DNA from 4 places in the Bradyrhizobium sp. SZCCHNR1093 genome. Region 3 is predicted to be linked to each of the others. Evidence: predicted binding sites of a transcription regulator. Region 3 holds the regulator's gene; each other region holds the start of a gene.
The links. Region 3 encodes PhoB, which activates phosphate uptake and scavenging genes when phosphate is short. Its sites were predicted from a motif close to TGTCATNNANCTGTCAT; they were not measured.
Positions count from the first base shown of each region.

Region 1: a site for PhoB is predicted at 2,562-2,578, ahead of ugpB (sn-glycerol-3-phosphate ABC transporter substrate-binding protein UgpB). Genes of this name have one in related genera too.
Region 2: a site for PhoB is predicted at 3,342-3,358, ahead of QX070_RS22785 (DUF47 domain-containing protein). Genes of this name have one in related genera too.
Region 4: a site for PhoB is predicted at 4,282-4,298, ahead of QX070_RS00670 (esterase-like activity of phytase family protein). Genes of this name have one in related genera too.

Region 1 covers NZ_JAUHJJ010000021.1:21,430-29,156, reverse strand. The annotation lists gene ugpE (sn-glycerol-3-phosphate ABC transporter permease UgpE) at 1-258, opposite strand, end outside; gene ugpA (sn-glycerol-3-phosphate ABC transporter permease UgpA) at 258-1,139, opposite strand; gene ugpB (sn-glycerol-3-phosphate ABC transporter substrate-binding protein UgpB) at 1,189-2,508, opposite strand; gene QX070_RS32615 (CaiB/BaiF CoA-transferase family protein) at 2,719-3,921, opposite strand; gene QX070_RS32610 (organic hydroperoxide resistance protein) at 4,073-4,498, opposite strand; gene QX070_RS32605 (MarR family transcriptional regulator) at 4,669-5,130, shown strand; gene QX070_RS32600 (GIY-YIG nuclease family protein) at 5,138-5,389, opposite strand; tRNA gene QX070_RS32595 (tRNA-Ala) at 5,637-5,712, opposite strand; gene QX070_RS32590 (TIGR02300 family protein) at 5,794-6,198, opposite strand; gene aroA (3-phosphoshikimate 1-carboxyvinyltransferase) at 6,350-7,687, shown strand; gene cmk ((d)CMP kinase) at 7,684-7,727, shown strand, end outside.
Region 2 covers NZ_JAUHJJ010000007.1:200,011-207,737, reverse strand. The annotation lists gene QX070_RS22795 (peptide chain release factor 3) at 1-1,492, opposite strand, end outside; gene QX070_RS22790 (anion permease) at 1,634-2,641, opposite strand; gene QX070_RS22785 (DUF47 domain-containing protein) at 2,656-3,300, opposite strand; gene QX070_RS22780 (branched-chain amino acid ABC transporter permease) at 3,444-4,412, opposite strand; gene QX070_RS22775 (branched-chain amino acid ABC transporter permease) at 4,414-5,277, opposite strand; gene QX070_RS22770 (ABC transporter substrate-binding protein) at 5,355-6,578, opposite strand; gene QX070_RS22765 (ABC transporter ATP-binding protein) at 6,683-7,429, opposite strand; gene QX070_RS22760 (ABC transporter ATP-binding protein) at 7,422-7,727, opposite strand, start outside.
Region 3 covers NZ_JAUHJJ010000002.1:922,365-930,091, forward strand. The annotation lists gene pstA (phosphate ABC transporter permease PstA) at 1-11, shown strand, start outside; gene pstB (phosphate ABC transporter ATP-binding protein PstB) at 8-829, shown strand; gene phoU (phosphate signaling complex protein PhoU) at 860-1,576, shown strand; gene phoB (phosphate regulon transcriptional regulator PhoB) at 1,593-2,300, shown strand; gene QX070_RS09915 (trypsin-like serine protease) at 2,446-3,762, shown strand; gene QX070_RS09920 (HoxN/HupN/NixA family nickel/cobalt transporter) at 3,934-5,055, shown strand; gene QX070_RS09925 (HupU protein) at 5,071-6,087, shown strand; gene QX070_RS09930 (nickel-dependent hydrogenase large subunit) at 6,084-7,523, shown strand.
Region 4 covers NZ_JAUHJJ010000001.1:130,289-138,015, forward strand. The annotation lists gene mgtA (magnesium-translocating P-type ATPase) at 1-2,106, shown strand, start outside; gene QX070_RS00660 (DMT family transporter) at 2,251-3,180, shown strand; gene QX070_RS00665 (DMT family transporter) at 3,294-4,247, shown strand; gene QX070_RS00670 (esterase-like activity of phytase family protein) at 4,368-5,723, shown strand; gene QX070_RS00675 (methyl-accepting chemotaxis protein) at 5,797-7,482, opposite strand; gene ftsH (ATP-dependent zinc metalloprotease FtsH) at 7,600-7,727, opposite strand, start outside.

The DNA of each region.
Region 1 (7,727 bases), on a different contig from region 3:
CAGCGCCATGACCAGCGAGTTCAGCAGCATGGTCGCCACCGGCTCGCGGGTCGAGCCGCTCGTGCCGACGAAGATGGTCTGATAGTAGGTCGACAGGAAGTGCCCGCCCGGCAGCAGCGACATCTGCCCGTTGGCGATGACCGCATTGTCCTGCGTCGAGGCGACGAACGCGAGATACACCGGGAACGCCACGATCGCGATTCCGATCCACAGGATGGCGTGCGCGACGTAGCGTCGAATGCCTTCTTGCTCGACCATCAGTAGGTCACCTTGCGCTCGACGAAGCGGAACTGGATCGCCGTCAGCACGATGACGATGACCATCAGAACGACGGATTGTGCGGCCGACGAGCCGAGATTGCCGCCGAGCAGGCCGTCCGTGTAGACCTTGTAGACCAGCGTCTCGGTGGACTTGCCCGGGCCGCCACGGGTCATCGTGTCGATGATGCCGAACGTCTCGAAGAAGGCGTAGACGATGTTGATGACCAGCAGGAAAAAGATGGTCGGCGACAGCAGCGGGAAGGTCACGGTCCAGAACCGCCGCATCGGCCGCGCGCCGTCGATCGCGGCGGCCTCGAGCACGCTGCGGGGGATGCTCTGCAGCCCGGCGAGGAAGAACAGGAAGTTGTAGGAGATCTGCTTCCAGGCGGCCGCGAGGATGATCTGCAGCGCCGCCTGGTCGCCGTCGAGCAGCGGATTCCAGTCGATGCCCATCGCGCGCAGATAGCGCGAGATCACGCCGAGCGACGGGTGCAGCATGAAGATCCAGAGCACGCCCACCACCGGCGGCGCGACGGCATAGGGCCAGATCAGCAGCGTCCGGTACAGCGTGACGCCGCGCAGCGGCTTGTCCGCCATGACCGCGAGCAGCAGCGCGACCGAGAGCGACGAGAGCGCGATGGCGAAGGAGAAGCCGAAGGTGCGGAGAATGGCTTGAAAATAGTCCGGCTGACTGAGCAGGTCGGCGTAGTTCTCGAACCAGACGAAGCTCGTGGACAGGCCGAACGCGTCCTGCAGCAGGAACGACTGGATGACGGCCTGGATCGCGGGCCAATAGAAGAAAATCAGCACGATCGCGAGCTGGGGAGCGACCAGCACGAACGGCAGCAGTTTTGATTGGAAGATGGCGTTCTTCTGCATGGTCGGTCGGCGAGCCGGCAGGCCGCGGGTGGCCTGCCGGCTCTTGGCCTCACTTCACGGCCGTCTTTTCGAACTGGCGCAGCATCTGGTTGCCGCGCTCGACCGCGGCGTCCAGCGCCTGCTTGGCGGTCTTCTTGCCGGCCAGAGCCTGCTCGATCTCCTCCGACCAGACGTCACGCAGTTGCACCATGTTGCCAAGACGCAGGCCGCGGGAATTCTCCGTCGGCTCCTTGTTGGTCAATTCGAGCAGCGGCGTCTCCAGGTAGGGCTGATCCTTGTAGAAGCCCTCGGCCTTGGCCTTCGCGTAGGCAGCCTTGGTGATCGGCAGATAGCCCGAGGCCTTGTGGATATAGACCTGACGATCGGTGTCCGAGAGGAAGGTCAGGAACTTCGCCACGCCCTTGTATTCGTCCGCGCTCTTGCCGCCCATCACCCAGAGCGAGGCGCCGCCGATGATCGAGTTCTGCGGTGCGCCCTTGGCGTCGGGATAATAGGGCATCGGCGCAGCGGTGAAGGCGAACTTGGCCTGCGCCTTGACGTTGCCGAAGAACGCCGACGAGGTCAGGTAGATCGGGCATTCGCCCGAGGTGAAGCGGCCCTCGCCGGTGTTGGTGCGGCCGGCATAGTCGTAGGTCTTGTCCTTCTGCAGCTCGACCAGGTTTTCGAGATGCTTCACCTGCAGCGGACCGTTGAATTCCAGCACGGTGTCGAAGCCGTCGAGACCGTTCGCCTTGCTGGCGAGCGGCACGTTGTGCCAGGCGGAGAGCTGCTCGAGATTGACCCAGGTGACCCACGAGCCGGAGAAGCCGCAGGTCGGATGGCCGGCCGCCTTCAGCTTCTTGGCGGTCTCGAACAGCTCGGGCCAGGTCTTCGGGATCTCGGCGTTGACCTTCTTCAGCTCGTCGAGATTGACCCACATGACCGTGGAGGACGAGTTGAAGGGGAACGACAGCATCTCGCCCTTGGAGGTCGAGTAGTAGCCGGTGATGGCCGGCAGGTAGCTCTTGGGATCGAACTTCTCGCTGGCGTCCTGCATCAGCTTGTAGACCGGCTTCACGGCGCCGGTGGCGGCCATCATCGTGGCGGTGCCGACCTCGAACACCTGCATGATATGCGGCGCATTGCCGGCGCGGAAGGCGGCAATGCCGGCATTCATCGTGTCGGCGTAGTTGCCCTTGTAGGTCGGAACGACCTTGTAGTCGGTCTGCGAGGCGTTGAAATCGTTGGCGAGCTTGACGATGACGTCGTTGTTGGCGCCGGTCATCGCGTGCCACCACTGAATCTCCGTCACCGCATGCGCGGGTGCGGCGGCGCCAAGGACCAGCGTGGCTGCCGCCGCGGCGGCGGTCCAGAATTGTCGAAGTGACATTAAAAAATACCTCCCATGGAACGTCATCGGCGTCGCGGCCGTAGCAGCGCGAGATGACAGTTTTGTGAATGTATAACCGGTTGGATCGTCAGCGGAAAGCGCGTTCGTCGCGGCTTCGCGGCGGAATGCCGCGACTTGCGCGAGACGGCGCGGCGCCGGGGCGATGCCCCAGGCGACGCTAGCGTGGGGAGACGACAGGCTGATGGCGCTTCAGCGCTTGCGCTCGGCGCACACCGTGCCCTGGGACAGCAGGGCCTGGATCTCGTGCTCCGAATAGCCGAACTCGCTGAGCACCTCCTGCGCATGCTGGCTGAACTTCGGCGGCGTGGAGCGCAGGGTCGGCTTGGTGCGTTCGAGCCGGATCGGCGACGCGACGCCCTTGTACCAGTCCTTTTCGATGACATCGCCGCGGTAGATCGTGTGCGGATTGGTCAGCGCCTGGTCGATCTTCTGCACGGGTCCCGCCGGCAGGCCGGCCGCGAGCAGCCGGTCGCACAGCGGCTCCGCCTCGAATTGGCTGAAGACGGCGGCGAGCTCGGCGCGCAGCGCCTCGCGATTGGCGACGCGATCCTTGTTGCGGGCGAAGCGCGGATCGGTGCCGAGCTCCGGCCGGCCGATTTCCTTGGCGAGCTTGCGGAAGGTGCCGTCATTGCCGACGCCGATGAAGATATCGTCCGTCTTGGTTGGGAAGATCGCGTAGGGAACGAGGTTCGGATGCTCGTTGCCGGTCAGCGACGGCGGCTTGCCGTGCATGAAGTAGTTTGCGGTATGCGGATGCATGATCGCGAGGCCGGTCTCATACAGCGTGACCTCGAGGAACTGGCCGAGCCCAGAGCGCTGCCGTTCCGACAGCGCCATCAGGATGCCGATCGCGGCATAGAGTCCGGTGGTGATGTCGACCAGCGGCACGCCGATCCGCATCGGTCCGCTCTGCGAGGAGCCGGTCGCGGCGATCATGCCGGTCATCGCCTGGATGATCGCGTCATAGCCGGGATTGCCGCCGCGCGGACCGTCGGCGCCGAAGCCGCAGATGCGGCAGTGCACCAGCTTCGGGAATGTCTCGCGCAGCGTGTCGCTGCCGATGCCCCACTTCTCCAAGGTGCCGGGCTTGAAGTTCTCGATCAGCACGTCGGCGGTCTCGAGCATCCGCATCAGCACGACGCGGCCACCCTCGGAAGCGAGATCGAGGCCGATCGAACGCTTGTTGCGGTTGATCCCGACGAAATAGGCAGCGTCTTCGTCGTGGAAGGGAGGGCCCCAGTCGCGGACCTCGTCGCCGGCCGGCGGTTCGACCTTGATCACGTCGGCGCCGTGATCGGCCAGGATCTGTGTGCAGTAGGGCCCGCCGAGCACGCGCGTCAGATCGATCACGCGCAGTCCGGCCATGGCGCCGGGAGCAAATTGGGGTGTCATCGGATGTCGCGAGGTTGGTTTCAGCTCGCGGCCATTAAGCATTGCTACGGCGCTGGTGCAAACGCGGCTCGCCGAATGGCGCCGTCGCGAAAACGCGAGGCCTGCCCTGCGGCGGACGCGGGAAAACGCTGCCGCAGGGCGGAATTCAGCCTCAGACGACGGTCAGCTTGACATCGACATTTCCGCGCGTGGCGTTGGAATAGGGGCACACCTCGTGCGCCTTGGCGACCAGAGCCTCGGCGTCGGCCTTGGCGAGGCCGGGCAGCGACACCGCGAGCTCGACGGTGATGCCGAAGCCGCCTTCTGAACGCGGGCCGATGCCGACGGTCGAGGTCACCGACGTGTCGGCGGGAACCTTCGGGCCGCCCTGCGAGCCGACAAACTTCATCGCGCCGATGAAGCAGGCCGCATAGCCGGCCGCGAACAACTGCTCCGGATTGTTGCCGGCGCCACCGCCGCCGCCGAGCTCCTTCGGGGTGGAGAGCTTGACCTTGAGCGAGCCGTCGAGGGTCGCGGCTTCGCCGTCGCGGCCGCCGGTCGCCTTGGCGCTGGTCTTGTAGAGCACGTTCACGGACATGGGGTGTCTCCCGGTTGGATGGACGAATTCAGTGGCGTCATATTGCACACAATTGAATTGTGAACAATATAATTGTTCGGTAGAAAATTCGTGATCGGGGCGCCGGGCCCGTTGTCGACCCGAGGCGTGCGGGCTCAAGATGCCGATAGGATCGACCTGTGGTGACCTCGATGCGAAAGAAGTCCGCGGCAGACCTGCCGCTCCAGCTCGGCAACCAGCTCTGCTTCGCAGTCTATTCGACCGCCCATGCCTTCAACCGGGTCTACAAGCCTTTGCTCGACCGTCTCGGCCTCACCTATCCGCAATATCTGGTGATGCTGGTGCTGTGGGAGCGCGACGGCCTGTCGGTGAAGGAGATCGGCGAGCGGCTATTCCTGGATTCCGGCACGCTGACGCCGCTGCTGAAGCGGATGGAGGCGCTGCATTTCATCAGGCGGACACGATCGGCCGAGGACGAGCGTCAGGTGATCGTCACCCTCACCGCCCAGGGCGCGGGACTACGCGACAAGGCAAGGTCGATCGTGCCGCCCGCGATCCTGGATGCGACGGGCTGCTCGCTCGCGGAACTGGCCGACCTGCACGGCAAGCTGGTGCGCCTGCGGGAGCATTTGAATGCGGCGGTGGAGGGGTGAGGAGCGGTCAGACTGGACCGAGCAGGCGCTTCTTTGAGAATGCCCGCCCAGAATGCGATTTCAGGTAGGTCTCGAACGCCAACGCGCGATGCTTGTCCGGAAAGGCGCAATACCAGACCAGCATCCACGGCATGAACTTGGACGTGTGAACTGACCGGCCAGCGTTGTGATCCTTCAGGCGCTGTCTGATGTCCGCTGTCGCGCCGACATATTCCTGCTCGGGGAAGGCGAGGCTGCGGATGATGTAGACGTACCACATGCGAAGGCACTCGCCGCGAAGGATTGCGGGCCGGCATTCTGCAATCGGGAAGGGAGTTTGTCATCCCGGCTGCCTGCGTACGAAATCAGGTCGTAAACCGTAGGCAGGCGTGACTCGAGAAAACACCAGCTGGAGAAGATGACGGGCCTCTCAAAGCCCGGCTTCGCCAAGGGGCTTCGCCGGGCACCACGCTTCGCCCTTCGGGCTCCGTCGTGGCTGCGCCACGCGTAGCCCGAAGGGCGAAGCGTGGTGGAGCCAGGCGGGATCGAACCGCCGACCTCTTGCATGCCATGCAAGCGCTCTCCCAGCTGAGCTATGGCCCCTGAACCGAACCGGCGGTCTGGGTGACCGCCGGGGAGCACCGTGAACCACAGTTCGCGGCTGATCTCAAGTGTCTTCGACGATTATTCTTCGTCGCCGCCGACATCGCCGATGATGTCGGTCACGTCCTCGTCGCCTTCTTCCTCGTCGGCGATGAAGGTGGAATCATCATCCTCGTCGTCGTCGAGGGTCTCGTCGATCTCGATGTCGTCCTCGGTCTCCGGCACGACGGCCTTGACCTTGCCGGTGTTCTCCTCGGCATCGGCCTCCTCGAGCGACACCAACTCCTCGGCCTCGGCGGGCTCGACCACGTCGGCCGCCGCAGCGGCACGCGCAGCCTCGCCGCGCATCGCGCGGGTCGGAGCCACCGGCGCGATCGGCACGACCTCGCCGGTGTAGGGCGAGATCACCGGGTTCTTGTTGAGGTCATAGAACTTTTTGCCCGTCGTCGGGCAAATGCGTTTGGTTCCGAGCTCGGATTTGGCCACGTGCAGGCGTCCTGGCAATGTCTGAAAAGCGGTGTCTCACTTGGCTAGTTGCCGCGCCGCTGTCAATAGCGCTGTCAACGGGAAAATCACCGCTCGTGACGGAGGGCGGGGGCTGTGATACCTGCCGCGTCCGAAACACGAGGATCCTGCCGTGAGCACGTCAATCGCCCCGACTCCCCTGGAATCACGCGCCTCCGGGCCCCTCTCGGGCACGATTCGCGTGCCCGGCGACAAGTCGATCTCGCACCGGGCGCTGATCCTGGGAGCATTGTCGGTCGGCGAGACCCGAATTTCCGGCCTGCTCGAGGGCGAAGACGTCCTCAACACCGCCCAATCAATGCGAGCCCTGGGTGCGAAGGTCGAACGCACCGGCGACTTCGCGTGGACCGTCCGTGGCGTGGGGGTCGGCGGCTTCGCCCAGCCGAGCGCGCCGCTCGATTTCGGCAACTCCGGCACCGGCTGCCGGCTGGTGATGGGCGCCGTCGCCGGCTGCCCGATCTCGGCCGTTTTCGACGGTGATGCCTCGCTGCGCAGCCGCCCGATGCGGCGCATCCTCGACCCGCTGGTGCTGATGGGCGCCAAGGTCACCGCCATCGCCGAGGGCGGCAAGCTGCCGTTGACCCTGCAGGGGGCCAGCAACCCGGTCCCGATCGAATACCGCACCCCCGTCGCCTCGGCCCAGATCAAGTCGGCCGTGCTGCTGGCCGGCCTCGCCGCGCCCGGCGTCACCACGGTGATCGAGCAGGAGGCGAGCCGCGACCATACCGAGCTGATGCTGAAGCATTTCGGTGCCGAGATCGTGACCACGCCGGAAGGCACCCACGGCCGCCGCATCGCGCTGACTGGCCAGCCGGAGCTAACAGGCGCGCCGGTAATCGTGCCGGCTGATCCGTCGTCGGCCGCGTTCCCGCTGGTCGCCGCGCTGATCGTCGACGGCTCGGATCTCGTGCTGTCCGACGTCATGACCAATCCGCTGCGGACTGGCCTGTTCACGACCTTGCGCGAGATGGGGGCCTCGATCGAGGAGGACGACGTCCGCGGCGATGCCGGCGAGCCGATGGCGCGCCTGCGCGTGCGCGCCTCCAAGCTGCGCGGCGTCGTGGTGCCGCCGGAGCGGGCGCCGTCGATGATCGACGAATATCTCGTGCTGGCGGTCGCCGCCGCCTATGCCGAGGGCACGACCGTGATGCGCGGCCTGCATGAGCTGCGCGTCAAGGAATCCGACCGGCTGGAGGCCACCGCGGCCATGCTGCGTGTCAACGGCGTCCAGGTCGAGATCACCGGCGACGATCTGATCGTCGAGGGCAGGGGCCATGTGCCGGGCGGCGGGCTGGTTGCGACCCACATGGACCACCGCATCGCGATGTCCGCGCTGGTCATGGGCCTCGCGTCTGATAAGCCGGTCACGGTCGACGACACCGCCTTCATCGCCACCAGCTTCCCCGATTTCATCCCGCTGATGTGCAAGGCGGGCGCGGATTTCGCATGATCATCGCCATCGACGGCCCGGCTGCCTCGGGCAAGGGCAC
Region 2 (7,727 bases), on a different contig from region 3:
CGGAATTGTTGGACGCGATGAACGCCTCCAGCTTCTTCTTGTCGTCGCAGGAGATCCAGCGTGCCAGCGAGAACTCGGAGATCTCGAATTCGACGGGCAGCGAATACTCGGCATCGAGCCGCGCCTTGAGCACGTCGAGCTGCAGCGGGCCGACCACGCCGACCAGCGCCGGCGCGCCGTCGCGCGGACGGAACACCTGCACGACGCCCTCCTCCGACATCTGCTGCAAGGCTTCCTTCAGCTTCTTCGCCTTCATCGCGTCGGTGAGGCGGACGCGACGGACGATTTCCGGCGCGAAGCTCGGCACGCCGACGAAGGTCAGGTCCTCGCCCTCGGTCAGGGTGTCGCCGATGCGAAGCGAGCCATGGTTGGGAATGCCGACGACGTCACCCGCAAAGGCTTCGTCCGCGACCGAGCGGTCCTGGGCGAAGAAGAATTGCGGGCTCGACAGCGGCATGGTCTTGCCGGTGCGTACCAGCTTCGCCTTCATGCCGCGGTTGAGCTTGCCCGAGCACAGCCGCGCGAACGCGATGCGGTCGCGGTGGTTCGGGTCCATGTTCGCCTGGATCTTGAACACGAACGCGCTCATGCGCGGCTCGGCGGCATCGACCTTGCGCAGGTTCGACTCCTGCGCGCGCGGCGACGGCGCGTAGCGGCCGAGGCCCTCCAGGAGGTCGCCGACGCCGAAATTGCGCAAGGCGCTGCCGAAATAGACCGGGGTCAGATGGCCCTCGCGGAATGCCTCCAGGTCGAACGGCTTGCAAGCTTCCTTGACCAGCTCGAGCTCGTCGGTGATCTGGCTCATGTCGAGATTGGCGTTGAACTTGCCGAGCTCCGAAATCGCGATCTGCTGCGCGGCGCCGGTCTTGGCACCGCCGCCTTCGAGCAGGCGCACGCCGCCGTCGCGGATGTCATAGGTGCCGATGAAGTCGCGGCCGCGGCCCACGGGCCAGGTCATCGGCGTGGTGTCGAGCGCCAGCGTCTTCTCGATCTCGTCCAGCAGATCGAAGGTGTCGCGGCTCTCGCGGTCCATCTTGTTGATGAAGGTGATGATCGGGATGTCGCGCAGGCGGCAGACCTCGAACAGTTTTCGCGTGCGCGCCTCGATGCCCTTGGCGGCGTCGATCACCATCACCGCGGAGTCGACCGCGGTCAGCGTGCGGTAGGTGTCCTCGGAAAAGTCCTCGTGGCCCGGCGTGTCCAGGAGGTTGAAGACCAGCCCCTCGAACTCGAAGGTCATGACCGAGGTGACGACGGAGATGCCGCGCTCGCGCTCGATCTTCATCCAGTCCGAGCGGGTGTTGCGGCGCTCGCCCTTGGCCTTGACCTGGCCCGCGAGATTGATGGCGCCACCGAACAGCAGCAACTTTTCCGTCAGCGTCGTCTTGCCGGCGTCCGGATGCGAGATGATGGCAAAGGTGCGCCGGCGCGCCACCTCGTCGGACAAGGCGGTGCGGGCGGGCTGTTCGGTCGTGACGGCAGTATCGGACATGAGGCGGCAGGCGTCGTTTCAGGCCAGAGAGCGGGCGATTTACGGGAAAGGCGCGGGATCTCGGCCGCCGCGCGCCCTCCATATAGGCGTTTTGCACCGCAACTCCAACCGGCGAGTTGAGCCCGGCCGGGCCGATCCGGATCAGTGCCGGAGCACCGACACCAGCCAGAACGTCAGCGCCGCGACGATCGCCGAGGCCGGAATCGTGAAGACCCAGGCATAGACGATCGATCCGGCCACGTTCCAGCGCACCGCGGAGGCACGGCGGGCGGCGCCGACGCCGACGATGGCCCCGGTGATGGTGTGGGTGGTCGAGACGGGCACGCCGAGGAAGGTCGCCAGGAACAGCGTGATCGCGCCGCCGGTCTCGGCGCAGAAACCCTGCATCGGGTTCAGCTTGGTGATGCGCAGGCCCATGGTGCGGACGATGCGCCAGCCGCCCATCAGGGTGCCCAGCGCCATCGCCGCCTGGCACGACAGCACGACCCAGAACGGCACCGTGAACTCGTTGCCGAGATGGCCCTGCGAATACAGCAGCACGGCGATGATGCCCATCGTCTTCTGCGCGTCGTTGCCGCCATGGCCGAGCGAATACAGCGAGGCCGAGGCGAATTGCAGGATGCGGAAGGCGCGGTCGACCGCGAACGGCGTCGAGCGCACCGAGGCCCAGGACACGATCGCGACCAGGACCATCGCCAACACCAGCCCGACCAGCGGCGACAGCACGATCGCGAGCACGGTCTTCGACAGGCCGCTCCAGACGGCGGCCGAGATGCCGGCCTTGGCGACCCCTGCCCCGACCAGGCCGCCGATCAGCGCGTGTGAGCTCGACGAGGGAATGCCGGCCGCCCAGGTGACGAGGTTCCAGACGATGGCGCCGACCAGGGCCGCGAAGATCACCTGGGCGTCGACGATGGCGGGATCGATGATCCCTGTACCGATGGTCTGCGCGACGTGGAGGCCGAACACCGCGAACGCGACGAAATTAAAGAATGCGGCCCAGAACACCGCATATTGCGGCCGGAGCACGCGGGTCGAAACGATGGTCGCGATCGAGTTGGCGGCGTCGTGCAGGCCGTTCAGGAAATCGAAGGCGAGCGCAACGGCGATGAGGCCGACCAGGATCGGAAGGCCGAGTTGAGCGTCCACGGCGCGGCCCTACCCTAGACCTGTTCGATCATGATCGAATTGATCTCGTTGGCGACGTCGTCGAAGCGGTCGGCGACCTTCTCCAGATGGTCGTAGATCTCGGCGCCGACGATGAAGTCCATAGTATTGGCCTTGCGGTGCTTGAGGAACAGCTCCTTCAGCCCGATGTCGTGGAGGTCGTCGACCCGGCCCTCGAGCTTGGTCATCTCCTCGGTGATCGCGGTGATCATCGGCACGTTCTGGCCGATCGCCTGCAGCAACGGCAGCGCGCGGCCGATCAGATTGGCGCAATCGACCAGCAAGGTGCCCATCTCGCGCATGGTCGGCTCGAACTCTTTGACCTCGAACAGCACCACGGCCTTGGCGGTCTGCTGCATCTGGTCGATGGCATCGTCCATCGAGGTGATCAGGTTCTTGATGTCGCCGCGGTCGAACGGGGTGATGAAGGTGCGGCGGACCGCGGTCAGCACTTCGCGGGTGATGTTGTCGGCCTCGTTCTCGAACTGGCTGACGCGCTGGCAGTGGGCGAGGATGTCGTCACCGCCCTGCAACATGTCCTGCAGCGCATGGGCGCCCTGAATCACCACCTTGTTGTGGCGGGCGAACAAATCGAAAAACCGCTCCTCCCGCGGGAGGACGGCGCGAAACCAGTGCAGCATGGGACGAGATCCATCCATTCCGAAACGGGCCAGGGCCGGCCCGTCACAGAACTGTCATACTCCGGATCGCGCACCAGCAGAAGCGGTGGCCGGTTCATCCACCGCTTTCTGCCCTTTCGACGATCTCTTTTCAGATCAACGGCTTAAAGGGATCGTTTGAACAGATGGGCGATTTCGCCGACCACGCCGCGGCGGAAGGTGAGCACGCAGGCGACGAAGATCACGCCCTGGATCACCGTCACCCACTGGCCGAAGCCGGACAGATATTGCTGCATGCCGACGATCACGAACGCGCCGACGACGGGGCCGAATACGGTGCCGAGCCCTCCGACCAGGGTCATGAGCACGATCTGCCCCGACATCGCCACCTCGACGTCGGTCAGCGAGGCGTTCTGGGCGACGAACACCTTCAACGCGCCAGCCAAGCCGGCCAGCGTCCCGGACAGAATGAAGGCGAGCAGCTTGTAATGGTCGGTCTTGTAACCCAGCGAGATCGCCCGCTGCTCGTTCTCACGGATCGATTTCAGCACTTCGCCGAACGGCGAGTTGATGGTGCGGAAGATCAGCAGGAAACCGGCGAGGAAGCCGACCAGCACGACGTAATAGAGCACCGTCGGCCTGGACAGGTCGAGGATGCCGAACATCCGCCCCTGCGGAATGCCCTGGATGCCGTCCTCGCCATGGGTGAACGGCGCCTGCAGATAGATGAAGTACAGCAGCTGCGACAGCGCCAGCGTGATCATCGCGAAATAGATGCCCTGGCGGCGGATCGAGATGTAGCCGGTGATCACCGACAGGACGAACGATCCGGCGACGCCTGTGAGGATGCCGAGCTCGGGCGGCAGCCCCCACACCTTCAGCGCGTGGGCGCTGCAGTAGCCGGCCGTTCCCAGGAACATCGCGTGGCCGAACGACAGCAGGCCGCCATAGCCGATCAAGAGGTTGAAGGCGCAGGCGAGCAGCGCGAAGCACAGCGCCTGCATGACGAAGAACGGGTACAGCCCGGTCCACGGTACGATCGCCAGCAGCGCCGCCATGATGACGAACACGATCATCTCGTCGCGCATCGCGCGCGGGGTGATCGGCAGGGTCGTGTCGGTGATGGATGTCATGTCAGGCCGCCCGTCCGGTCAGACCCGTCGGCTTCACCAGCAGCACCAGGACCATCAGAACGAAGACCACGGTGTTGGAAGCCTCGGGATAGAAATATTTGGTCAGTCCCTCGATCACACCGAGCAGGAAGCCGGTGATGATCGAGCCCATGATCGAGCCCATGCCGCCGATCACGACCACCGCGAACACCACGATGATGATGTGCTCGCCCATCAGGGGCCGCACCTGGTTGATCGGCGCCGACAGCACGCCGGCGAGGGCCGCGAGCCCGACGCCGAGGCCGTAGGTCAGCGTGATCATGCGCGGCACGTTGATGCCGAACGCCCGCACCAATGTCGGATTCTCGGTGGCGGCGCGCAGGTAGGCGCCGAGCCGGGTCCGCTCGATCAGGAACCAGGTCGCCAGACAGACGACCAGGGAGAATATGACGACCCAGCCGCGATAGACCGGCAGATACATGAAGCCGAGATTCATGCCGCCACGGAGCTGATCCGGGATCGCATAAGGCAGGCCGGACGAGCCGAAGAAGTTCTGGAACACGCCCTGGATGATCAGCGCCAGTCCGAACGTCAGAAGCAGTCCGTAGAGATGGTCGAGCCCGGCGATCCATTGCAGCATGGTGCGCTCGAGGATCATGCCGAAGACGCCGACGATGATCGGCGCCAGCAGCAGCGCCCACCAGTAATTGATGCCGCCGAGGTTGAGCAGGAAATAGGCGCAGAACGCGCCCATCATGTAGAGCGCGCCATGGGCGAAATTGATGATGTTGAGCATGCCGAAGATGACGGCAAGCCCGAGACTGAGCAGCGCGTAGAACGAGCCGTTGATCAGTCCGACCAGGAGCTGTGCGTAGAGGGCCTGCATCGTCTTGTTCTGTTTTCTCTCGGCGTTTCCCAGAAGATGGCGGCCCCGGCGACGTCAGCCGCCGGAGCCACAGCGGTTCATTTCTTCAACAAGGCGCACGCGCTCTTGTCGAGCGGCGTGAAGGCCTGGTCGCCCGGTACCGAGCCGACCAGCTTGTAGAGATCCCACGGGCCCTTGGACTCCGAGGGCTTCTTGACCTCGAACAGATAGGCGGTGTGGATGGTGCGGCCGTTGGGCTGGATCTCGCCCTTGCCGAACAGCGTATCCTCGGTCGGGATCGACTTCATCTTGTCGACGATCTTGGTGCCGTCGTGCGGGTTCTCGCCCAGCGCGTCCAGCGCCTTGAAGTAATGCGCGAGACCGGCATAGACGCCGGCCTGGACCATGGTCGGCGGCGCGCCGTTCTTCATCCGCTTGGCGAACCGCTCGGAGAAGGCGCGGGTCTGGTCGTTCATGTCCCAGTAGAAAGTCTCGGTGAAGTTGAGGCCCTGCGCGATGTCGAGCCCGATCGACTTGACGTCGGTCAGGAACAGCAACAGCGCGGCAAGCTTCTGGCCGCCCTTATTGATGCCGAACTCGGCCGCCTGCTTGATCGTATTGGTGGTATCGCCGCCGGCATTGGCGAGGCCGATGACCTTGGCGTTCGACGACTGGGCCTGCAGCAGGAAGGACGAGAAGTCGGAGGTGTTGAGCGGATGCTTGACGCCGCCGATCACCTTGCCGCCATTGGCGGTGACGACCGCCGTGGTATCGCGCTCCAGCGCGGCGCCGAAGGCGTAGTCCGCCGTCAGGAAGAACCAGGTCGAGCCGCCCGCCTTGACCAGCGCCTGGCCGGTGGTGTGCGCCAGCATGTAGGTGTCGTAGGTCCAGTGCACCGTGTTGGGCGAGCACTGCGCGTTGGTGAGATCCGAGGTCGCAGCGCCCGAATTGATGTAGACGCCGTTCTTTTCCTTGACGACGTTGTTGACGGCGAGCGCCACGCCCGAGTTCGGCACGTCGACGATGGCGTCGACCTTGTCGACGTCGAACCACTGCCGCGCGATCGCGGTGCCGATATCCGGCTTGTTCTGGTGATCGCCGGAGATGACGTCGATCTTCCAGCCCTTCGCGGTGAGGCCGGAATCCTCGATCGCCATCTGCGCCGCGAGCGTCGAGCCGGGACCGCCGAGATCGGCATATAGGCCCGACTGATCGGACAGCGCGCCGATCTTGACGGTCTTGTCGCCGGCCGAAGCGACGCTGCCAGCGGCGAGAGTGAGCGCCGTTCCCAGCAGCAATGACGCGATGAATTTGCTCTTCATTTCCAACTTCCAGAACTTTCCAACAAAACTGCCAAGAAGACCGTAGAGAAGACCATAGAGAAGACCGCGGGAGGAAACCGCCAAGTCAACGTCGCCGGCGCCGGTCAGACGCCGAGATAAGTATGCAGCTTATCCATGTTGGCCGACAGATCGGCATTGGCGAAACCGTCGATGACCTTGCCGTGCTCGACCACGTAGTAGCGGTCGGCGACAGTCGAGGCGAAACGGAAGTTCTGCTCGACCAGGAGGATCGTGAAGCCTTCCTTCTTCAGCCGCGCGATGGTGTGGCCGATCTGCTGGATGATGACTGGCGCGAGACCCTCGGTCGGCTCGTCCAGCATCAGGAAGCTGGCGCCGGTGCGCAGAATGCGCGCGATCGCCAGCATCTGCTGCTCGCCGCCCGACAGCTTGGTGCCCTGGCTCTTCAGCCGCTCCTTCAGGTTCGGGAACAGCTCGAAGATCTGGTCGAGCATGAGCCCGCCCGGCCGCACCACCGGCGGCAGCAGCAGGTTCTCGCGCACGTCCAGGCTGGCGAAGATGCCGCGCTCCTCCGGACACAGCGCGATGCCGAGCCGCGCGATCTTGTCGGAGGTCATGCGGATCAGCTCGCGCCCGTTGAACTGGACCGAGCCGGTGCGCTTGCCGATGATTCCCATGATCGACTTCAGGGTCGTGGTCTTGCCGGCACCGTTGCGCCCGAGCAGGGTGACGACCTCGCCGGCATTCACGTTGAAGTTCATGCCGTGGAGAATGTGGGATTCGCCGTACCAGCTCTCGAGATTCTTGACGTCGAGAATGGTGCTGGTCACAGCGCCAGCGGTGGGCGTCTTGGCCGTCATCACCTCAGGCATGTCCGGCCCCCAGATAGGCTTCCTTGACGCGCTCGTCCTTGGCGAGCTCCGAATACGGCCCTTCCGTCAGCACCTGGCCGCGCGTCAGCACGGTGATGGTGTCGGAGAGGTTGGCGACGACGCTGAGATTATGCTCGACCATCAGGATCGTGTATTTGGCGGAGATGCGCTTGATCAGCGCGGCGATCTTGTCGATGTCCTCGTGGCCCATGCCGGCCATCGGCTCGTCCAGCAGCATCATCTCCGGATCGAGCGCCAGCGTGGTCGCGATCTCCAACGCACGCTTGCGCCCATACGG
Region 3 (7,727 bases):
ACACCAAATGACCGAACTGTCCGTCTCCGTCAGTCAGCCCAATCACGCTCTTCACGGCAAGGCGCTTCCGGATGCGCCGGCCAAGGTGACCGCGCGCAACCTCAACTTCTACTACGGCGACCATCACGCGCTGAAGAACATCAACCTGTCGCTGGGCACCAACCGCGTCACCGCGTTCATCGGCCCGTCCGGCTGCGGCAAGTCCACGCTGCTGCGCATCTTCAACCGGATGTACGATCTCTATCCGGGCCAGCGGGCGACCGGGCAGCTGATGCTCGACAACACCAACATCCTCGATCCCAAGCTCGATCTGAATCTGCTGCGCGCCCGGGTCGGCATGGTGTTCCAGAAGCCGACGCCGTTCCCGATGACGATCTACGAAAACATCGCCTTCGGCATCCGCCTCTATGAGAAGATCTCGAAGTCGGAGATGGACGACCGGGTCGAGAAGGCGCTGCGCGGCGGCGCGTTGTGGAACGAGGTCAAGGACAAGCTCAACGCCTCGGGCCTGTCGCTGTCCGGCGGCCAGCAGCAGCGGCTGTGCATCGCGCGCACCGTGGCGGTCCGGCCGGAGGTGATCTTGTTCGACGAGCCGTGCTCGGCGCTCGATCCGATCTCGACCGCCAAGGTCGAGGAGCTGATCCAGGAGCTGGCCGAAAACTATACGATCGCCATCGTGACGCATAACATGCAGCAGGCGGCGCGCGTCTCCGACAAGACCGCCTTCATGTATCTCGGCGAGCTGATCGAGTTCGACGACACCAGCAAGATCTTCACTTCGCCGAGTGATCGGCGGACCCAGGATTACATCACCGGCCGGTTCGGCTGACGCCGACGACATTGCCTTCAGGAGATCATCATGGCCAGTGAACATACCGCCAAGGCGTTCGACAGCGATCTGCAGGACCTGACCCGTCTGGTATCGGAGATGGGCGGCCTCGCGGAGCGGCTGATCGTCGATTCCGTCGATGCGCTGGTGCGGCGCGACATCGCGCTCGGCCAGAAGGTGGTCGCCACCGACGCCGAGGTCGACAAGCTGCAGCGCATCATCGAGGAGCGCGCCGTGCTCACGATCGCCCGTCGCCAGCCGATGGCGGTCGACCTGCGCGAGATCGTCGGCGCGATGCGCGTGGCGACCGATCTGGAGCGCATCGGCGACCTCGCCAAGAACATCGGCAAGCGCGTCGCGGCGCTGGAGAGCGACTTCCATCCGCTGAAGCTGATCCGCGGCCTCGAGCACATGACCGATCTGGTGCAGTCGCAGGTCAAGACGGTGCTGGACGCCTATGCCGCGCATGACCTGCCGGCGGCGATGACGGTGTGGAAGGGCGACGAGGAAGTCGACGCCATCTGCACCTCGCTGTTCCGCGAGCTCCTGACCTACATGATGGAGGATCCGCGCAACATCTCGTTCTGCATCCACCTGATGTTCTGCGCCAAGAACATCGAGCGCATCGGCGATCACGCGACCAACATCGCCGAGACTGTATTCTATATGATCGAAGGCCAGCAGATCATGGACAAGCGCCCGAAGGGCGACATGACGAGCTTCGCGACGACGATTCCCGGTAACTAAGAGAGACGGTTCAGACATGGGCGCCCGAATTCTGGTGGTGGAGGACGAGGAGGCGCTGACGACGCTGCTGCGCTACAACCTCGAGGCCGAAGGCTACGAGGTCGAGACCGTGGCGCGCGGCGACGAGGCCGACACGCGGCTGAAGGAGCGCGTTCCGGATCTCGTCGTGCTCGACTGGATGCTGCCGGGCCTCTCCGGCATCGAGCTGTGCCGCCGCCTGCGCGCGCGGACCGAGACCCGGCAATTGCCGATCATCATGCTGACGGCGCGCGGCGAGGAGAGCGAGCGCGTGCGCGGACTCGCCACCGGCGCCGACGACTACATCGTCAAGCCGTTCTCGGTGCCGGAGCTCCTGGCGCGCGTGAAAGGCCTGCTGCGGCGGGCGAGCCCGGAGCGGCTGGCGACCGTGCTGTCCTATGGCGACATCGAGCTCGACCGCGAGAAACGCCGCGTGGCGCGCTCGGGGCGGCCGATCGATCTCGGCCCGACCGAATACCGCCTGCTCGAATTCTTCCTCGAGCACCCCGGCCGCGTGTTCAGCCGCGAACAGCTGCTCGACAGCGTTTGGGGCCGCGACATCTACATCGACGAGCGCACCGTCGACGTCCATATCGGCCGCCTGCGCAAGCTGCTCAATCCCGGCCGCGAGCAGGACCCGATCCGCACCGTGCGCGGCGCCGGTTATGCGCTCGATGATCGCTTCGCCAAGAGCGAGCAGGTGTAAGGGCGATGGGCGTGAGGATGAAGAAGGTGTGAGGCGCGAGCGGGCCCGATTGAGGAGATCGCGGTCCGCTTTCCGCCACGCCGCCGCCGTCTTGATCGTGTCTGCTTCGTGGCCCGTCACGATGTTTCGGTCCCAGCGGACGCCCTTGATCAAGACCATCATCATATCTCTTGTCATGCTGCTCGGCAGCTTGGCGGGCGCCCCGGCCGCCGAGCTCGAGGACGCGGTCGCGGCGGCAGGCAACGGGCAGCATGCGGCGGCGATGCGACGGCTGCTGCCGCTGGCCGCCAAGGGCGATGCGCGGGCGCAGTTCGACGTCGGCTTCATGCAGGCGTTCGGCTGGGGCGTGCCGCGTAATCCGAGCGAGGCGCTGGCCTGGTACCGCAAGGCCGCCGATCAGGGGCTCGCCGTCGCGCAACATTATCTCGGCATCGCCTACGTCAATGGCGAGGGTGTTGCCTCCAACTACGGCGAAGCCAGTCGCTGGTTCAGCCGCGCCGCGGCGCAGGGCTTCGCCCAGTCGCAATACATGCTCGGCCTGATGCTGCTCGACGGCCGCGGTGTGAAACAGGACGTCGTGCAGGGCTATGCCTGGCTGGTGATGGCGGGCCGTAGTGGCGTGCGATCGGCCGGCCGCGACGTGCAGCGGGTCAGGTTGACCGAGCCGCAGCGCGTCCAGGCCCAGAGCGCCATTGCGTCCTGGCAGCCGAAACCGGAATCGGCGGATGCGGGCATTGCCACTCCGCGTCCGGAGCAATTGCTCGGGCTCGATCGCCACATCGGCGAGGTCGTCGATCCCACCTCCTGGCCGGCGTCGTCGATCGGCGTCGTCACCGTCGCGCAATACTCGAGCGGCGGCTGGTGCACCGGCACCCTGGTGGCGCCGCGCGTCGTGCTCACCGCCGCGCATTGCGTCTTCAACGGCGTGGCGCAGGTCAGCCCCGGCAATGTCCGCTTCCTGGCCGGCATGAACCGTGGCACGCCGGCGGCATCGTCGGTCGCCGACAAGCTGATCGTGGCGCCCGATTTCGTCCCGACCCGGCACGACAGATGGTCGCTCGACCGCTCGCCCGCCGATTGGGCGCTGATCGTGCTGAAGGATGCGCTGCCGTCGAAGCCGGTGGCGGTCAAGGCGCTGACCCGCGAGGAGCTCGCGGCTGCGACCACGGCCGGAACCATCTCCGAGATCGGCTATGGCCAGGAGCGGCGCTATTCGCCGACCGGCCAGCGCAATTGCAGCGCCGGCATGACCGGGGATGCCCGGCTGTTGACAGTGCATTGCCTGGCCAATTTCGGCTATTCGGGCTCGCCGATCCTGGCCGAGGTCGGCGGGGAGCCGGCCGTGGTCGGCATCTTCTCGGCGTTCCACGAGGAGACCCGGCTGATGTTCGCCGCCCCCGCGAGCCAGTTCGAGGCGGTCGTGCGCCGCGAGATCGCGGCGCAGAGTGCCTCGGCGCGGTGAGGGAAGGAGCGAGAGAGACGAGGTCCCGCCGCTGGTCATGATCTGTGCGTGACTGGATAGCGGGTTGCCAAGCGAGAGGGCGGTCCGGGAAGCGCCACCCAGGTTTTCCTGCAGCTTTCGCCTGCAGCGGGGCCTTTACCGAACTGGCCTAGCTCTTGCTATAGTCCGAGTATGACGATTGTTCCAATTGATCATCCTCGGGCCGCGCGGCTGCTGTGGTGGCGGTCGCAGCCCGGCCGCAACGTTGCGCTCGTCGGCGGGCTGGTCGCGGCCAACGCGCTCGCCTGGGCCTGGGCATTCGCGCTCTACGCCGACCGGCCCGCCATCGTCGGCACCGCGATGCTGGCCTGGCTGCTCGGGCTGCGCCATGCGGTCGATGCGGATCACATCGCGGCCATCGACAACGTCGTGCGGAAGCTGGTGCAGGACGGTAACCCTCCGCGCGCCGCCGGCCTCTATTTTGCGCTCGGCCATTCCAGCGTCGTCGTCATCGCCACCATCGTCGTGAGCCTCATCGCCGGCGCCGACCTCCTGGATGAAGAGAGTGCGATCAGGGCGATCGGCGGCGTCATCGGCACGTCGGTATCGGCCGGCTTCCTGCTGCTTATCGCGTTGGCGAACCTCATTCTGTTCGTGAACCTCTGGCGCCGCGCCGCACAGCCGCAGTCCGAGATGGAAACAGCCGGAAACAGCGGACGGGGCATCCTCATCCGCCTGCTGCGCCCCGTGCTCCGCCTGGTGGGACGCGCCTGGCACATGTATCCGCTCGGCTTCCTGTTCGGTCTCGGCTTCGACACCGCGAGCGAGATCGGGCTTCTCAGCCTGTCGGCGACCGAGGCTGCGCGCGGCGCGAGCCTCGCCCATGTGCTGGTATTCCCGGCGCTGTTCGCGGCTGCGATGGCCACCGTCGACACCGCCGACAGCATGCTGATGGTCGGCGCCTATCGCTGGGCGCTGACCGATCCCGCACGCAAGCTGCGCTATAACCTCGTGATCACCGGCGCATCCGTTGCCATCGCGCTGGTGATCGGCAGCTTCGAGGCGTTCACGCTGTTGGCGCCGCGGCTTGGCCTGACGGGGGGATGGGCTGACGTCGCCACCGCGCTGGGCGGCGACGTCGCCAATCTCGGGCTCGTCGCGATCGGCGTGTTCGGACTGATCTGGGCGGTCGCCATGCTGCTCGGTCGCAGTCAGCGCGGTTCCGAGGCGACGCCCGGCGAAGCGCTTGCCAGCGTTCGTGCGGGGGCGCTAAACCCGCCGGCGATACGAAGCGGAACGCATAAGACGGGCTAGGAGCGGGGCCTCATGATGGTCGGCTCGGAGGGAACGATCAGGATGCTGTGGCTGCAGGGCGCGAGCTGCGGCGGCTGCACGATGTCGATCCTGGAAAGCGGCGCGTCCGGCTGGTTCGACGAATTGCGCCAATCCGGCATCGATCTGGTATGGCATCCCTCCGTCAGCGAGCAGACCGGGGACGAGGTGGTGGAGCTGTTGGAGGCGATCCGCGACGGTCGCGAGCGGCTCGATCTGCTGGTGCTCGAAGGCTCGGTGGCGCGCGGACCTGGTCTGACCGGCCGCTTCAACATGCTCGCCGGCACCAACCGCTCGATCTATCACTGGCTGCTCGATCTGGCGCCGCTGGCCGACTACGTCGTTGCCGTCGGCAGCTGCGCCGCCTATGGCGGCATTCCCGCGGCTGGCATCAATCCGACCGATGCGGTCGGACTGCAGTTCGAGGGCAGCGATATCGGCGGCGCGCTTGGCGCGGCCTTCCGCTCGAAACGCGGGCTGCCGGTGATCAACGTCGCAGGCTGTGCGCCGCATCCGGGCTGGATGATGGAGAGCCTGCTGGCGCTTACCTCGGGCGATCTGACGGCAGACGGCCTCGACACAGTCGGCCGTCCGACCTTCATCGCCAACCACCTCGCTCATCACGGCTGCTCACGCAACGAGTTCTACGAGTTCAAGGCGAGTGCGGAAGCGATGTCAGAGCGCGGTTGCCTGATGGAGCATCTCGGCTGCCGCGCAACGCAGGCGGTCGGCGACTGCAATCAGCGCTCGTGGAACGGCGGCGGCTCCTGCACCAAGGGCGGTTATGCCTGCATCGCCTGCACCTCGCCGGGCTTCGAGAGCGCGCAGAACTATCTGGAGACGGCGAAGCTCGCCGGCATCCCCGTCGGCCTTCCCACCGACATGCCGAAAGCCTGGTTCGTCGCGCTCGCAGCGCTGTCGAAATCGGCCACGCCGCGCCGCGTCCGACTCAATGCGACGGCCGATCATGTCGTGGTGCCGCCGGGCCGTTCCGGCGACAAGCGCCGTCCATGACGCGGATCACGGTCGGACCGTTCAATCGTGTCGAAGGCGATCTCGAGGTCAGGCTCGATATCGAGAGCGGCCGCGTCGCGCGGGCGGAGGTGACGGCGCCGCTCTATCGGGGTTTCGAGCAGATCCTTGAGGGCCGGCCGCCGCTCGACGCCCTGGTGATCGCGCCGCGCATCTGCGGCATCTGCTCCGTGTCGCAATCGATCGCGGCCGCCGCGGCGTTGCGCCAGGCCATGGGCATTGCGGCAGCACCAAACGGCATCCTCGCGAGCAACATCGCGCACGCGGCCGAGAACGCGGCGGATCATCTGACGCATTTCTACATCTTCTTCATGCCGGACTTCGCCCGCGATGCTTATGCCTCGCACGCTTGGCATTCGGCCGCGGCCGAACGTTTCGCGGCGACGAAGGGCAGCGCTGCCCGCGATGCGCTGCCGGCGCGCGCGCGACTGCTGGAGATCATGGGCCTGATCGCCGGCAAATGGCCGCACAGTCTCGCCTTCCAGCCAGGCGGGACGACCCGCGCGATCGAGCTCGGCGAGCGCGTGCGGCTCAGCGCGATCGCGGCGTCGTTTCGCGGTTTCCTTGAGCGCGTCCTGTTCGCCGACAAGTTGGAGAACGTGCTCGCCTTGTCGACGCCGGACGAACTCGACCGTTGGCGCGAGGGCCGAGCCGGCGACTTCGCGCATTTCCTTCGGCTGGCCGATGCGCTCGCGCTGGCCGACCTCGGCAGCGGACCAGGTCTCTTGATGAGCTTCGGCGCGTATCACGACTTCAATGGAGCTCGTTTTCGCGCTGGCGTCCGCACGAGCAGTGGCGAGGTCCAGGCTTTGCCGTCGGACGGCATCACCGAGGACGTCTCGCACGCCTGGATGCACGATACGTCGCTCGATCCGTCCGAGAGCCGCACCGTGCCCGATGCCGACAAAGCCGACGCCTATAGCTGGTGCAAGGCGCCGCGTCTCGCGGGAGAACCGGTCGAGGTCGGCGCTCTCGCAAGGCAGGCCATCGACGGTCAGCCGTTGGTCACCGCGCTGCTCGCGAGCGGTCGCAGCAATGTCCGCAATCGTGTCATCGCCCGGCTGATCGAAACCGCGCAGCTCGCGCTGTCGATCGAGCACTGGATCAAGGCATTGCGTCTCAACGAGCCGTTTTGCGAAAACAGCGCCAGCGCGGTCGACGGCAATTTCGTCGGGCTCGTGGAAGCTGCGCGCGGCAGCCTCGGCCACTGGCTCGCAGTGCGCTCCGGCCGGATCGAGCGTTATCAGATCATCGCGCCGACGAGCTGGAATTTTTCGCCGCGCGACGCCAACGGCGTTGCGGGCCCGCTCGAGCAGGCGCTCGTCGGCACCGAGGTCGGCGATGCCGGCGCGCGTGCGGTCGGCATCCAGCACGTGGTGCGGTCGTTCGATCCCTGCATGGTCTGCACGGCGCATTGAGCGCGCTGCACACAGGCAGGCGGCAAGCGGAAACAAGATTGTCGGTGCAAAGCGCGTGATTTCCGATTGTCGCGCGCGATCCACCACCGAAGGCTCCGTCGCTGCGATCGCACCGCCTCAAGCATCTGAAATCATTATGATTCAAATCCAGCAATGATGCTGGCCCGCATCTTGCTGTCCTTCTCGCCAGAACGCGATCAGATG
Region 4 (7,727 bases), on a different contig from region 3:
GACATCGTTCCTGCCGATGCGCTGGTCATCGAAAGCAAGGCGTTCACCGCCGGCGAGGCGGCGCTCACGGGAGAGCCCTATCCCGTGACGAAACAGGCCGGCATTCCGGCCGTTGAGAACGACACGTCGAATGCGCTATTCCGCGGCTCGGTGGCGCAGACCGGCGAGGCCGTCGCCATCGTCGTCAACACTGGACCGAACACGATGTTCGGCGCGGCCGCCGCGGCGCTCGCCGAGGGGCAGGCGCGCACGCCGTTCGAGCGCGACCTGCATGAATTCGGCCTCGTCATCGCGCGGCTTACGCTGGCCCTGGTCGTGATCGTGCTCACGGTTCGCGTCGTATTCGGACGCGATGTGCTCGACTCGCTGTTGTTCTCGGTCGCGCTCGCGGTCGGATTGACGCCCGAGCTGCTGCCGATGATCACGACGGTGACACTGTCGCGCGGCGCGCTGCGCATGGCCAAGCGCAAGGTGATCGTGAAGCGGCTCGCGGCGATTCATGATCTCGGCGCGATGTCGGTGCTGTGCACCGACAAGACGGGAACGCTGACATCCGCGGAGATCACGCTCGCCCGCAGCGTCGCGCCCGACGGCACCGACCATCCGCGAGCTGCGGAGCTCGGCGCGATCGCGGCCGCACTCGGCGGTGATCGCGGCTCGCTCGATTGCGCGCTCGTCGCAGGCGCCAATCATGCGGCCGAGGGATGGTCCTTGGGCGGCCAGCAGACCTTCGACTTCTCGCGCCGGCTCGGCTCGGTGCTGGCGATCCGCGGCCAGGATCGGATCCTGATCGTGAAGGGCGCGCCTGAGGCGGTGATCGAGTTGTGCACGCAGCAGCGGCATGGCGGCACGTTCGCGCCGCTCGACGACAACGGCCGCACCGAGATGTACGAGCGCGTTCACGCGCTCGCACGCGAGGGCTTGCGCACGGTCGCGATCGCGTCACGGCCGTGGAACGGCGCGCCGCGCGAGATCGAAACCGACGACGAGCAGGAACTGATCTTCGAAGGGCTGTGCGCGTTCGCCGATCCGCCCAAGCCGACCGCGGCGGCTGCGATCGCGCAGCTTGCCCGCGCCGGCATCGCGCTGAAGATCCTCTCCGGCGACGATCCCGTCGTGGTCAAGCGGCTGGCCGGCCTGGTCGGGCTGAAGGCGGATCGCGTGCTGTCCGGCAGCGACATCGCCGAGCTCAGCGACGACGCGCTCGCGGTGCAGGTGCACTCAGCCGATGCGTTCGGCCGTCTGGCGCCCGATCAGAAATCGCGCATCGTCAAGGCGCTGCAGGCCTCCGGCGAGATCGTTGGCTTCCTCGGGGACGGCATCAACGATGCGCCGGCGCTGAAGGCCGCCGACATCGGCCTGTCCGTCGAAGGCGCCACCGGCGTCGCCCAATCGGCCGCCGACATCATCCTGCTCGCCTCTGATCTCGACGTCGTCGCCAACGGCGTCGAAGAAGGCCGACGCACCTTCGCCAACATCCTGAAGTATGTCCGAATGGGTGCGAGCTCGAACGTCGGCAACATGCTGTCGATGGCCGCCGCATCGATGGTGCTTCCGTTCCTGCCGATGCTGCCGACGCAGATCCTGCTCAACAATCTGCTCTACGATCTCTCCGAGCTCGGCATTCCGTTCGACCGCGTGAGCCGGCAGGCGACCGCGCGGCCGCAGCGCTGGGACATGAAGCGGCTCATGCGCTTTGCCGCGATCATGGGGCCCCTGTCGTCCCTGTTCGACTTTCTCACCTTCGGCGCGCTGCTGTATTTGTTCCATGCGACGCCCGATGAATTCCGCACCGCATGGTTCCTCGAATCGATGGCAACCCAGATTCTCGTCATCTTCATCATCCGGACCAATGGGCGGCCATGGAGCAACCGGGCGGATCCGATGCTGACGGCGTCGTCGCTCACCGCGCTCGCCGTCGCACTGGTCGTGCCCTTCACACCGGCCGGCGCATGGTTCGGCTTCGTTGCACCGCCCCTCACCGTCTTGGCTGCCATCGCCGCCCTCGTCGTCGCCTATCTGGTCAGTGCGGAGGGCCTCAAATCGCTCGCGGTGCGATCCGGACCGCGGAGACCGCACCAGGGACACGCTCGTGCGCGATCTTGACGACGGCCATCGCTGCATGGTCGCGATGCATCTGCCCTCTTGATAGGCATCTGCAATTGGTGTCTGTCGAAAGCGCCGGGAGGAACGGCGGCCGGACATCCCGGCCGCGCGCCGCGGCGCATCGAACCAGGCCAACACCGCCGCATGTCCGCCGCCGATCCCACCGCGTCCGCCGCGCCCGCGCGCGCCTGGATCGCCAACCAGCCCTATGTGCTGCTCAGCATCACGGCGCTGTGCTGGGCCGGCAACTCGATCGTCGGGCGGCTTGCCGCCGGCCACATCCCGCCGGTGACATTGTCGTTCCTGCGCTGGTCGCTCGCCTTCCTGCTGATCCTGCCGCTCGCCTGGAAACAACTGCGCCAGGACTGGCCCGCGATCCGGTCGCGGCTCGGCATCATGATCGCGTTGTCCGTGACGGGCATCGGCGCCTTCAACACGCTGCAATACTGGTCGCTCGAATATACGCAGGCACTCAACACCCTGCTGCTGCAGTCGGCTGGTCCGCTGATCGTGGCAATTTGGTCGATGCTGCTGTTGCGCGTGCACCTGACCCTGGCGCAGGCCATCGGCATCGTGCTGTCGCTCGTGGGCGTGCTGCTCATCCTGACGCGCGGTCACCCCACCGCGCTGGCCGACATCAGCTTCAACAGAGGGGATCTGATCTTCCTCCTCGCGATGGCGGTGTTCGGCTTCTACTCGGTGCTGACGATCAAGCGGCCGCAGATCCACGGCCTGTCGATGGTCGCCTTCACCTTCGGTTGCGGCGCAGCCAGCCTCATTCCGCTGCTGATCTGGGAACTCAACGCGCGACCGGTCATGGCGCTCGACGCGCAGAACCTGTTGTCGCTGCTCTACGTCGCGATCTTTCCTTCGACGATCGCCTATCTCTGCTTCAATCGCGGCGTGCTCCTGATCGGCGCCAATCGCGCCGCGCCGTTCTTTCACGTGGTCCCGGTGTTCGGCTCGATCATGGCCTTCGTGTTCCTCGGCGAGCAGCCGCAGATCTTTCACGTGATCGGCTTCGTCCTCGTGCTGGCCGGCGTGTTCGTGGCGTCGCGAAAACAAGCGACGTGAGGCACTGCTCCCGGGCGACGGCTCCTGCATGGCACCAATCCCCGGCAGCGCATTGCGCTGCGCCGCGATTTGGCCCACCTTGCGCGCTTCCGCGTCAGAGCGACCCGCCTCCCTTGTCCGTCGACGACATCAAGCCATCATCGCCGCTCGCCTGGCTCAACAACCAGCCCTATGTGCTGCTCACGCTGGCTTCGCTGTTCTGGGCCGGCAACATCGTGCTCGCGCGCTACGTCGCCGGACACGTGCCGCCCCTGACGCTTTCGTGCATCCGCTGGATCGGGACCTTCCTGATGCTGTGGCCGTTCGCACGCGCGCACCTGGCGCGCGACCGGCGAACGCTGCTCGCGCATTGGCCGCTTCTACTGCTGCTGGCGCTGACCGGGTTCGCGATCAACAACGCGCTGTCCTATTGGGCCATGCAATACACCCAGGCGCTCAACGGGCTGCTGATTCAATCGTCGACGCCGCTGTTCGTGGCGCTGTGGTCGCTGTTGCTGTTCGGCGTTCGGCTGAGCCTGGCCCAGTTCGCAGGCATCGCGATGTCGCTGAGCGGCGTGCTGGTGATCCTGACGCGCGGCGATCTCGGCGCGCTCGCGGGCATCCAGTTCAACCGCGGTGACCTGATGTTCGCCGGCGCCTTGCTGGTGTTCGGACTCTACTCCGCCGCCATGACGCGGCGGCCGGCGGTGCACCAACTGTCGCTGATCTCGTCCTGCACGGCCCTCGGTGCCGTTCTGCTGCTGCCGCTGGCGGTCTGGGAATATTCGTCCGGGTTCGTGCTCGCGCCCGACCTGCTGTCGATCGCGACGCTCGGCTACGTCGTCGTCTTCGCCTCGACGCTGGCCTATTTGTTCTTCAATCGCGGCATCAGCCTGATCGGACCGAACCGCGCCGCGCCATTCCTGCACCTCGTGCCATTGTTCGGCTCGGTGCTGGCGATCCTGCTGCTTGGAGAGGAGCTCAAGCCGTTCCATCTCGCGGGCTACACGCTGGTCATCGCCGGCGTGATCGTCGCCTCGCGGGTCCCGATCCCGCAGACGCGGGCCGGTCACCAACCCGACCAATGAGCGTGCGGCAAGACGCCTCATGACGACCGGCCTGCATCATCCGGCTGTCATCGAAATGTCAGCGGCGCGTCAGGCCTCCTGTTCAGAACGGCGCGTGTTCAAGCTCCCAGGAGGCTTTTCATGCATCGATATCTTCTTACCACCGTGGCCGCGATGGTCCTCAGCGCCGGCTCCGCATTCGCCCAGGGCGAAGGCGAATTCCCGGCGACGCTCTCCGGCCATGCCGTGATGCCGGCCGAGTCCTTCGTCGAGGCGCCGGCCGATGCCCCGAACGATCTCAAGACCTCCGGCAAATACACCACCGGCAAGCGCATCGACGCGATCGGCAGCGTGATGGGCAAGTCCTATGAGCGTCCGACCGGGGTGTCGCTCCCGTTCAAGGGACAACCTCTCCAGGGCCACTCCGGCATCAAGAAGATGGCCGACGGCACGTTCTGGGTCCTCACCGACAACGGCATGGGCTCGCGCTACAACTCGCCCGACTCGATGCTCTATCTGAACCACCACAAGATCGACTGGACCAGCGGCAAGGTCGAGCGGCTCGAGACGATCTTCCTGCATGATCCCGACAAGAAGGTGCCCTTCCGCATCGTGCACGAGGACACTTCCAAGCGCTACCTGACCGGCGCCGATTTCGATACCGAGGGCTTCCAGATCATCGGCGACAATCTCTGGATCGGCGACGAATTCGGTCCCTACGTCATCAAGGCCGACAGGACCGGCAAGGTGCTTGCCGTGTTTGAAACGATCGCGGACGGCAAGCCGGTGCGCTCGCCCGACCACTGGGCGGTGCAGTCGCCGGCCGCGCCCGGCGCCACCTATACCAACGTCAACCTGCGGCGCTCGAAGGGATATGAAGGCTTTGCGTCGTCGGTGGACAGCAAGTTCATCTATGGCCTGCTCGAAGGTCCGCTGTGGGACACCGACAAGAAGGACTGGGAGAAGGTCGACGGCAAGGAAGCCTCGCGCATCCTCGAATTCGACGTCGCCGCGGAGAAGTTCACCGGCCGCTACTGGCAGTATGTGTTCGAGCAGAACGGCAACGCCATCGGCGATTTCAACATGATCGATCCGACCCAGGGTCTGATCATCGAGCGCGACAATGGCGAGGGCACCAGCGACAAGGCCTGCCCGCAGGGCACGCGCGGCGGCAACTGCTTTCCCGATCTCGCCAAGTTCAAGCGCGTCTACAAGATCGAGCTGTCCGACGCCAACGTCGGCAAGCCGGTCCGCAAGATCGCCTCTATCGACCTGATGAAGATCAAGGATCCGGACAAAAAGGCGCGCAAGCCGCTCAACGACGGCGTGCTCGCCTTCCCGTTCTTCACGATCGAGAATGTCGACCGCGTCGACGACACCCACATCATCGTCGGCAACGACAACAACCTGCCGTTCTCGTCCAGCCGGGATCCCAACAAGGCCGACGACAACGAGTTCGTGCTGCTGGAGGTCGGCGACTTCCTCAAAGCCAAGTGACGGCTGGCACGCCTACGACTTGACGGCCGCCGTTGATCCGAGAGCCCCGGATCAACGGCGCGCCCTGACCTGATCAGGCCGTTCGCACCTTCGCCATGAAGCCATCGACGGCCTGCTGCAGCAGGCCCGACTGGCTGTCGAGCTCGCGCGCGCTCGACAGCACTTCGGAGGCAGCCATGCCGGTCGCTTCCGCCGCCTTGGTGACGCCGCCGATATGGGCGCTGATCTCGTTGGAGCCTGCAGCGACGGACTGGATGTTGCGGGCGATCTCGCGCGTCGCGTCGCCCTGCTGCGCGATCGAGGTCGAGATCGAATTGGTGATCTCGCTCATCTGCGCGATGGTCTGGGTGATGCCGCTGATGGCGGTGACCGCATCCTGGGTCGAGGTCTGCATCGCCGCGACCTGTGCCGAAATCTCCTCGGTCGCCTTCGCCGTCTGGTTGGCGAGCGCCTTCACCTCCGAGGCGACGACGGCAAAGCCCTTGCCGGACTCGCCGGCGCGCGCGGCTTCGATGGTGGCGTTCAGCGCCAGCAGGTTGGTCTGCGCCGCGATCGAATGGATCAGCTTGACGACCTCGCCGATCTTCTCGGCGCCGGTCGACAGCACCTGAACGGTCGCATTGGTGCGCTCCGCGTCGCCCACGGCTTTGCTCGCAATCTCGCTGGAACGGGCGACCTGGCGCGAAATCTCATTGACCGAGCTCGACAGCTCTTCGGCCGCGGCCGCGACCGTGCCGACATTGTCATTGGCGCTCTGGGTGGCGGCGCTGACGGTCGAGGCGCGCGAGCTGGCATCGCTCGCGGTCGAGGTCATCGATTGCGCGGTGTGCTGCATGCTCTCGGCCGCCGACGCCACCGAGCGGACGATGCCGTTGACGCTGCGCTCGAAGTCGGCGGCGAGGTTCTGCATGGCCGCGGTCCGCTCGGCGGCCGCGCGCTGCTGGGTGGCGGCCTCGGCCTGCTCGAGCTCGCGCATCCGCAGCGCGTTGTCCTTGAAGATCTGGACGGTGGCGGCCATCCCGCCGATCTCGTCGCCGCGGCCGACACCGGGAATCTCGCCATCGAGCCGGCCATCTGCGATCTCGCGCATGCGGATGCCGAGACGATCGAGCGGCACGCTGATGCTGCGGCTGATCAGCCAGGCGATCCCGCCGGCGATGACCGCGATGCCCGCGCAGGCCATCCAGATCAGCCATTTCAGGGGCTTCATCTTCGCATCGAGATCGTCGACATAGACGCCGGTGCCCACGAACGTATTCCAGCCGGGAATCATCACCGCATAGGAGATCTTGCGGGTCGGCTGCTCCTGACCGGGACGCAGATATTCGTAGTGCAAGGTGACTTCGCCGTTCTTGGCAACGCCGTCGCGCAGCTCGACGACGAGCTTGCGGCCGTTGAGCTCGAAATCGATCACATTCGAGCCACGCTGCTTCGGATCCTGGGACAACACCACGTTGCCGTCCATCGTGTAGGCGAACAGATAACCCATGCCCTTGTCGAAGGTCATCGTTCTCGCGCGATTGACGAACTCGTCGAGCGCGGCCTCCTTCGTCAGCTTGCCGGCTTCGACCTCCTTGATGAGGCCCATGGCCATGTTACGCGCGGTCTCGACGATCGCCCGGCACTGTTCGATGCGGGCGTCGACCATCTCCTTTTGCATCAGAGTGCCGGCAAACGTACCGGCCGCAGCAAGGCCCAGCATCGCCACGCCGACGACGATGGCGAGCTTGGGGGCGATCTTCAGGTTATTCAGCAGCACGTAACGAACTCCGCCCGGTCCCCGATCGACGACCTCGATCTGTCAAGGTGAGCTGCTGGTCAACTGATCAGGCGATGGTTAGATTTCGGTTGCGAACACCCCCCGTAGAAACCCGGATCAGCTCGAGACAACGGCATCCCGGACCGGGACCGCAGCGGAGGCCGGCCGCAACGGCGCAAACTCCTCGGCGGTCAGCGTCTCCTTGGCGATCAGGAGCGTGACGCCGCGCTCGAGGTCCGGGCGAT